Regions from separate parts of the Janthinobacterium sp. RA13 genome, predicted to be linked through region 1. Evidence: riboswitches for the same ligand, from Rfam matches in the RefSeq annotation. Region 1 holds a riboswitch; the other holds the start of a gene.
What was found. Region 1 has a riboswitch for thiamine pyrophosphate ahead of thiC (phosphomethylpyrimidine synthase ThiC). Riboswitches for the same ligand answer to the same signal wherever they lie in the genome.
Positions count from the first base shown of each region.

Region 2: it holds a riboswitch for thiamine pyrophosphate, as region 1 does, so the genes downstream of both, FG13_RS09635 (TonB-dependent siderophore receptor) here and thiC (phosphomethylpyrimidine synthase ThiC) in region 1, are expected to answer to the same signal.

Region 1 covers NZ_JQNP01000001.1:5,170,495-5,174,916, forward strand. Annotated here, with positions in the region: gene FG13_RS22885 (PAS domain-containing hybrid sensor histidine kinase/response regulator) at 1-1,331, shown strand, start outside; gene FG13_RS22890 (response regulator) at 1,360-2,166, shown strand; gene FG13_RS22895 (hypothetical protein) at 2,205-2,462, shown strand; TPP riboswitch at 2,547-2,662, shown strand; gene thiC (phosphomethylpyrimidine synthase ThiC) at 2,742-4,422, shown strand, end outside.
Region 2 covers NZ_JQNP01000001.1:2,186,665-2,191,086, reverse strand. Annotated here, with positions in the region: gene FG13_RS09635 (TonB-dependent siderophore receptor) at 1-2,161, opposite strand, end outside; TPP riboswitch at 2,247-2,344, opposite strand; gene FG13_RS09630 (iron-containing alcohol dehydrogenase) at 2,412-3,569, opposite strand; gene FG13_RS09625 (ferritin family protein) at 3,711-4,016, shown strand; gene FG13_RS09620 (Imm26 family immunity protein) at 4,110-4,422, shown strand, end outside.

The sequences.
Region 1 (4,422 bases):
AAAGCAAGGTCATCGGCTACCTGCTGATCGGCACGGACAACACGGCACGCAAGCAGGTCGAGGCGGAACAGGCCTTGCTGGACCAGCGCCTGCAGGAGCAGCAGGCGTACACCCGTTCGCTGGTCGAGACCAACAATGCGGAGTTGAAGAAGGCGCGCCAGGTGGCGGAAAAGGCCAACCGCGCCAAGTCCGAATTCCTGTCGAGCATGAGCCACGAATTGCGCACGCCGCTCAATGCCGTGCTGGGCTTTGCGCAGCTGATGGCGTCCGACGTGCCGCCACCGAGCCCGCCGCAGCAGCGCTCGATCGAGCAAATCCTCAAGGGTGGCTGGTACCTCTTGCGTTTGATTAATGAAATCCTCGACCTGGCCATGATCGAATCGGGCAAGGTCACCTTGTCGCAGGAAGCCATGTCCTTGCTCGACGTGTTGCAGGATTGCCAGGCGATGATCGCGCCGCAGGCGGAAAAGCGCGGCATCCGCATGCAATTCCCCCGCTGCGGCGAAGCTTACTTCGTGCATGCGGACCGCACGCGCGTGAAACAGGTGATGGTCAACCTGCTGTCGAACGCCATCAAGTACAACCAGAGTGGCGGCGCCGTCACCGTCGACTGCAGCCAGCGTGGCGGCAAGGTGCGGGTCAGCGTGCGCGACAGCGGCGCCGGTCTCGATGCGGGCCAGGTGGCCCAGCTGTTCCAGCCCTTCAATCGCCTGGGACAGGAAAACAGCACGGAAGAGGGCACGGGCATCGGCCTCGTCGTCACCAAGCAGCTGGTCGAATTGATGGGTGGCACCATCGGCGTCGACAGCACGGTCGGCGTGGGCACCACGTTCTGGTTCGAGCTGGCCGCCAGCAGCGCGCCGGCCCTGGTGCTGGGCGACGGCGACGCGCTGCCGCAGGTGCAGGTGCCGCAGGAAAGCCAGCGCACCTTGCTGTACGTGGAAGACAATCCCGCCAATCTGGCGCTGGTGGAGCAATTGATCGCCCGCCGCAGCGATTTGAAATTGCTCACGGCCATCGATGCGCACCTGGGCATCGACCTGGCCCGCACGTATCAGCCGGACGTGATCTTGATGGACATCAACCTGCCCGGCATCAGCGGCTTTGGCGCCCTGCACATCCTGCATGACGACCCGCTGACGAGCCATATTCCCGTGATGGCCCTGTCTGCCAACGCCGTGCCGCGCGACATCGAGAAAGGCCTGGAAGCGGGCTTCTTCCGCTACCTGACCAAGCCGATCAAGGTCGTCGAATTCATGGATGCACTTGACGTGGCCCTGCACCATGCGGCCGCGCACGGCCTGGCCGACGACATTCACGCAGTACGCTAATTCAGCATTTATTTTTAGGAATACCGCCATGCTTCAAGCCACCGAGATTCTGAACGCCAGCATTCTCATCGTCGATGACCAGGAGGCGAACGTCATGCTGCTGGAACAGGTGCTGCGCAATGCCGGTTATACGCGCATCACCTCCACCATGGACCCGCAAGCCGTGCACACGCTGCACCAGCAGCACCGCTACGACCTGATCCTGCTCGACTTGCAAATGCCGGAAATGGATGGTTTTGAAGTCATGGAAGGCTTGCGCGACATCGAGGCGGGCAGCTACCTGCCCGTGCTGGTGATCACGGCCCAGCCCGGCCACAAGCTGCGCGCGCTGCAAGCGGGCGCCAAGGATTTCGTCAGCAAACCGTTCGATCTGGTGGAAGTCAAGACGCGCATCCACAACATGCTGGAAGTGCGCCTGCTGTACCAGAAACTGGCCGAATACAACAAGTCGCTGGAGCAAATGGTGGAAGAGCGCACGGCGGAGTTGCGCGAAAGCGAAGCGCGTTTCCAGCGCTTCACGGAACTGTCGTCCGACTGGTACTGGGAGCAGGATGCGCAAGGCAACCTGACGCGTTTTTCCGGCCCCGTGGCTGAAATGCTGGGCATTGGCAGCGAAGAAGAGCCGCAGCGCTGGAACGCCACTGAACGAGCGCTGCTCGACGCAAAAATCGCCGCACGTGAACCGTTTCTCGATTTCATTTACAGCCGCGCCAACCTCGACGGCAGCACGCAGTATCTGCAAGTGAGCGGCGAGCCGATGTTCGACAATGGCAGCCGCTTCATCGGCTACCGCGGCATCGGCCTCGATGTCACGGAGCGCCATCGCATTGCCTGATTTATACTGGGTGCTATCGATACTGACCAGGAAAAATCATGACTGACAAATCAACGCCGCAATACTGGTTTCCCGCCAAGACCTATGGCTGGGGCTGGGGCTTGCCCATCACCTGGCAGGGCTGGCTGGTCTTTTTGAGCGCGCTGGCGCTGTTCGCCTGCGGCGCCTTCCTGTTCCCGCCGCAAACCATGCTGGTGGGCTACATCGTCTATGAAGTGGCCATCGTTGCCGCGCTCATTTTCATCTGCCAGCTGAAGGGTGAACCGACCAGCTGGCGCTGGGGCAAGAAGAAGTAAGGGCGATGTACAAAGACGACACCTGCAAGAAATCATCTGGCCGCGCGGCGTGAACCGCGTATAATTGGCTCGCTGCCGCAAGGCGGCAAACGCTAGGGGTCCTGCCTTTCGCTGTGGAAACACGGTGCAAGCGCGGGTGAGAAATACCCTCCGAACCTGATCTGGATAATGCCAGCGAAGGGAAGCTTTAGGATGAACGCACCCCGCTTTTCCGCGTGCGTAATTCCGAACCTCCTTAGCTGGCTCCAGGCTTAAAAATAGTCTAGCCAAGGAGCCAAAATGAACGCCAACCCGAAATTTCTCTCCGCCACCGCCACGGTCGACGAAGCCGCCATCGCGCCGCTGCCCAATTCGCGCAAGATCTATGTTGAAGGCAGCCGTCCCGACATCCGTGTACCCATGCGCGAGATCAGCCAGTCCGACACGGAAGCGTCGTTCGGCGGCGAAAAGAATCCGCCGATCTACGTCTACGACACCTCCGGCCCGTACACGGACCCGGACGTGCAGATCGATATCCGCTCGGGCCTCGATACGCCGCGCCTGCCGTGGATCATGGAGCGTGCCGACACGGAAGAATTGCCCGGCCCGACCTCCGACTACGGCATCGCCCGCCTGGCGGACCCGAAGCTGGCCGAGCTGCGTTTCAACTTGCACCGCAAGCCGCGCCGCGCCATCGCCGGCAAGAACGTGACGCAAATGCATTACGCGAGGCGCGGCATCATCACGCCGGAAATGGAGTTCGTCGCCATCCGCGAAAACATGCGCCGCCAGGAATATTTGCGCGAGCTGAAAGCCTCCGGCCCCATGGGCGAGCGCCTGGCCGACCTGATGGGCCGCCAGCATCCGGGCCAGTCGTTTGGCGCCAGCATCCCGGCGGAAATCACGCCTGAATTCGTGCGCGAGGAAATCGCCCGCGGCCGCGCCATCATCCCCGCCAACATCAACCACCCGGAAGTCGAGCCGATGATTATCGGCCGCAATTTCCTCGTGAAAATCAACGCGAATATCGGCAACTCCGCCGTCACCTCGTCGATAGGCGAGGAAGTGGAAAAGATGACCTGGGCCATCCGCTGGGGCGGCGACAACGTGATGGATCTGTCCACAGGCAAGCACATCCACGAAACGCGCGAATGGATCGTGCGCAACAGCCCCGTGCCGATCGGCACCGTACCGATTTACCAGGCGCTGGAAAAGGTCAATGGCAAGGCCGAAGATTTAACTTGGGAAATCTTCCGCGATACTCTCATTGAACAGGCCGAGCAGGGCGTCGATTATTTCACCATCCACGCAGGCGTGCTGCTGCGCTATGTGCCGATGACGGCCAAGCGCCTGACGGGCATCGTCTCGCGCGGCGGCTCCATCATGGCGAAATGGTGCCTGGCGCATCACCAGGAATCGTTCCTGTACACGCATTTCGAAGAGATCTGCGAAATCATGAAGGCGTATGACGTGTCGTTTTCGCTGGGCGACGGCTTGCGTCCCGGCTCCATCTATGACGCCAACGACGAGGCGCAGCTGGGCGAGCTGAAAACCCTGGGTGAGCTGACGCAAGTCGCCTGGAAGCACGACGTGCAGGTGATGATCGAGGGGCCGGGCCACGTGCCTATGCAGTTGATCAAGGAAAACATGGACTTGCAGCTGGAACAGTGCGGCGAAGCGCCGTTCTATACGCTGGGGCCGCTGACCACCGATATTGCGCCCGGCTACGACCACATCACCTCGGGCATCGGCGCGGCCATGATCGGCTGGTACGGCACGGCCATGCTGTGCTACGTGACGCCGAAGGAACACCTGGGCCTGCCCAACAAGGCCGATGTGAAAGACGGCATCATCACCTACAAGATTGCGGCGCACGCGGCCGACCTGGCCAAGGGCCATCCGGGCGCGCAAATCCGCGACAACGCCCTGTCGAAAGCCCGCTTTGAATTCCGCTGGGATGACCAGTTCAATATCGGCCTGG
Region 2 (4,422 bases), 3.0 Mb from region 1:
AGTCAAACTGCGCCGACACCTTGAACGTGCGGCTGGCGCCCGGGAACAGGTAGCCGCCTGCTTCCGGCGTCACGTCGCGCCAGTAGAACTTGTCGGCCACGTTGTTGACGCTGGCGCGCAGCACGGCGCGCGTGCCAGCGATGCGCGTGGCCCAGGCGGCGCCCAGGTTGAACACGCTGTACGAGGGCACGAAGGTGGTATTGTTGTTCTCGAACGCCTTCTTGCCCGCATATTCCCAGCTGCCATTCACGCTCAGGCCCGCCACTTGCGGCACGGCATAGTCGGCCCGCACGGCGGCCTTGAAGGCGGGCACGTTGGGCACGCGCTTGCCATCGTAGTCAGCACTGCCCGTATCTGATTGCTGGCTGTTCAGGGCCGTTACGGAGGCGCCCAGGTTCAGGTTGGCGAAAGCCTTGCCCTGGGCCGACAGTTCCAGTCCACGGTGCTGGGCCTGGCCTGCGCGCACGAAGTTGTAGGTGCTCATGCTGCTGTCGAGGTACTGGTTGAATTCCAGGCCCTTGCGGATCTGGAACAGGGTGGCGGCGACCATGAAGTCGGGCGTCAGGTCCGCCTTCACGCCCAGTTCGATCTGCTTCGAGCGGCTAGGCGTCAGTTCCACGTTGGCGTTTTCCGCATAGCGGTCGGCCGTGCCGCCGTGTTCCATGCCCTGCGAGTACGATGCGTAGACAGCGATATTGTCTTGCGGGTTGTACACCAGCGCCACGTTCGGCAGCAGGAAGTCGTGCCTGGCGCGGATTTCCTTGTCGGCCTTGAGCACGTACTGATAGCCATCGACATCGATGTGGCGCACGCCGCCATGCAGCTTCCAGTTCGGTGCCAGGCTGACGATGTCCTGCACGAAGACGGATTTTTCCTTGTCGTTGCGCACCAGGCGCACGGGACCCGTGACACCGTCGGATGGGGCGACGATGACGGGGCGGTAGATATTGCTGATGCCCACTTCGTCATACACATACTTGCCGGCGCGGTCCTTGCGGTTGAAATACGACACGCCCGCCGTGACCTCATGGCGCAGGCTGCCCGTGGTGAACTTGCCCTGGATCATGGCTTGCGCGCTCAGGGGCTTTTTCGTTTCGCCCAGGCTGCGGAAGTCCCACACGGAGAAATCGCCATTGCTGCAGAACACAGGCATCCAGCCTTCCGGACTGCATCCATACGGGTAGGCCGTGTAGTCGTCGCGCTTGAACGTGTGCTGGTTCGCGGACAGGGTGGCGTGCCAGTCCTCATTGAAGGCGTACTGGAAGCGCAGGCCCAGGTTGCTGGTGACGGTTTCCACCGGGTGCGTCCACGGTTGCTTGTTGAGCATGGCGTCGGCGCTGACGTTGGCCGGCAAGCTGCCATTGCTCAGCAGCTGGAAGCCGGGCGCCGTTACTTGCGCCTTGTCCTGGTAGTCGGCGTCGAGTTGCAGCAGCGCTTGCGGCGAAATCTGCCAGTCGAAGGCGCCGGAAATGAATTTACGGTTGCCGTCCGCGCCCTTGATGTAGGAGCGCAGGCGCTCGGCCGCCACGTTGACGCGGTAGCCGAAGCGCGTGTCTTCCAGGCGGCCGCCCAGGTCGACGGCGCCGTACAGGGTACCCCGTTCGCGCGTTTCCACGGTGACGGTGCGCAATGGCGCGGCGGTCGGGCGCTTGACGATGAAGTCGATCACGCCGCCCGGCGCGGCCACGCCTGCCTGCAAGCCGGCCAGGCCTTTCAGCACTTCGATGCGTTCCTTGTTTTCCAACGGAATTTGCGTGTCGCCAGGGATCGCCACGCCATCCTTGCGGTAGCTGGAATTGTTGTCGAGCTTGAAGCCGCGGATGGAAAATTGCTCCGCATAGCCGACGGCGTTGTAGGCGTCGTTGATGCTGGTGTCGAGCTTGACGGCGTCGCTGAGATTGCGAATTTGCAAGTCCTGCATGTCTTTTTGCGAAATGACGGTGACGGACGCCGGCGTCTGCAGCAGCGGCGCGTCGGAAAAACCGCCCACGGAGGCGCGTCTGGCGGCCGGCGCCTTGCTGGCCGTGACGACGACTTCAGCCATGCTTTGCGCCTGCGGGTCGGCGGCTTCGGCGGTGTCATTCGCGGCAAAGGCCGGTGCGGCAAATGCGTGCAGGATGGCCAGGGTCAAAACAGAAACGGATAAATTCGGTGAGGACATAGATTGCTCGTGGTTCAAGCCGACTCGGTAAAGAGCACGGCAGGCTGCTTGTTCGGCTGGCGCCAACGCAGGAGCTATCAAAGGAGGGAGGTACTTTGCGCTTTCCTTCGCTGGCATTATCCAGATCAGGTACGAAGGGTATCTCTCACCCGGATGACTGCTCCAGGACCCCTAGCGAAATGACAGCTTAGCATGAACCACGGCCAGCTGTCCCACCCGGCTGACCGTTTTACAACAGTGTGTATGGAATCTACAGGCTCAGTTCCAGCACCTTGCGGCTGACGGCAGGCGTCACTTCACGCTGTTCGCCCAGCGCCGTCATGCCGTGCGCGTCGAGGGCGGAGACGACGGCATCCACGCTGGCGTGATTCAGGCCATAGTCGGCCAGGCGCGTCTTGACGCCCATGTGCCGGAAGAAGAATTCCGTGCGCGCGATGGCGGCCTCGATGCGTCCATCCTCGTCACCGCCGTCGAGTCCCCACACGCGGGCCGCGTACTGCAGCAGCTTGGCGCGCTTGGCCTGCTTGCGCACGCGCAGCATGCTGGGCAGGATGATGGCCAGGGTCTGCGCGTGGTCGAGCTCGTACAAGGCCGTCAATTCGTGGCCGATGGCGTGCGTGGACCAGTCCTGCGGCACGCCCACGCCGATCAGGCCGTTCAAGGCCAGGGTGGCGCTCCACATCACGTTGGCGCGCACGTCGTAGTCGTCCGGGTGCGACAGGGCCTTCGGGCCTTCCTCGATCAGGGTCAATAAAATGCCTTCGGCGAAACGGTCCTGCACGGACGCGTTCACAGGGTAAGTCAGGTATTGCTCCATGACGTGCGCAAACGCATCGACGACGCCATTGCCCACCTGGCGCAGCGGTAATGTAAAGGTCTTCGACGGATCCAGCACGGAGAATTTCGGATACACCTTGCGGCTCATGAACGAGCGTTTTTCCTGCGTCGCCTTGCGCGTGATCACGGCCGAACCATTCATTTCGGACCCCGTGGCCGGCAACGTCAAGACGGTGCCGAAGGGCAGGGCGGCCTCGACGATCTTGCCGCCCTTGGCCAGGATGTCCCACGCCTCGCCCTCATGCAGGGCGGCCGCGGCGATGAACTTGGTGCCATCGACCACGGAGCCGCCGCCGACGGCCAGCAGGAAATCGATGCGCTCGCTTTTCACCATGGCCACGGCCTGCATCAGGGTTTCATAGCTGGGATTGGGTTCGATGCCGGCAAATTCCAGCACCGTATGGCCGGCCAGCGCCGCCCTGACTTCATCATAGACGCCGTTCTGCCTGATGCTGCCGCCGCCATACGTCATGAGCACTCTGGCCTGCGGCGGGATCAGCGCCGTGATGGCGGCGATCTGGCCCTGGCCGAAAAGGATTTGCGTCGGATTGTAAAAGTCGAAATTGAACATGGGGCTCCTGCTGCTGGGTTTAGGCTGTTGCTGAGCCATGATTATGGCCGAACGGGTGGAAACGTGTCGTGGACGCTTGAGCTTTTCGTCCGCGCGGTGGAGAATGCAGCCGATGTCACCACTACGCGAAAAGGAATGCGCATGACCAACGTCCCACTGGAAGAATCCGGCTTGCCGGCCACCGCGCTCGACATGCACCGCGCCATCGGCGCCACCATCGCCGCGCTGCAGGCGCTGGACCTGAACAGCCAGCGCTTCGAGGCGTGCACGGACCCGGAACTGCGCCGCGTGCTGGCGCATGCGGGCGACACCAGCCGCAAGGAAGCGGCCATGCTGCTCGAATGGATGCGCCGCCGCGATGCGCGCCTGGACACGGCCATGAAGGAAGCGCTGTTCAAGGCGGGGCCAATTGTTGCCCAGTATCACTATGACGAGAAAATATTGTAACTATTGGTTTGTTGTCGTGGCGTACCATGCGCCACTTTCGCATCGCTTCGCGTAGACTGTGCCCCGAATACGATTTTGGGGGAGTTTGCAGAAATGAAATCATTACCATACCGAGAAGGCAGCTGGTTTGCCGTGCCCCTGCCGGGCGGCGGTTATGCCGTCGGCGTGGTGGCGCGCAGGGCGCCTGCCGGGCGCATCATGCTGGCGTATATGTTCGGGCCGAAGCGCGACAGCTTGCCCACGCTGGACGAGCTGGAAGGCTTGCGGCCGGAACAGGCCGTGCGCCGCCTGCGCACGGGCGACATGGCCCTGCTCAACGAGCGCTGGCCCCTGCTGGGCGACAGCCCGCACTGGAACCGCGACGACTGGCCCATGCCGGCCTTTATCCGCCGCAATGAATCCCTGC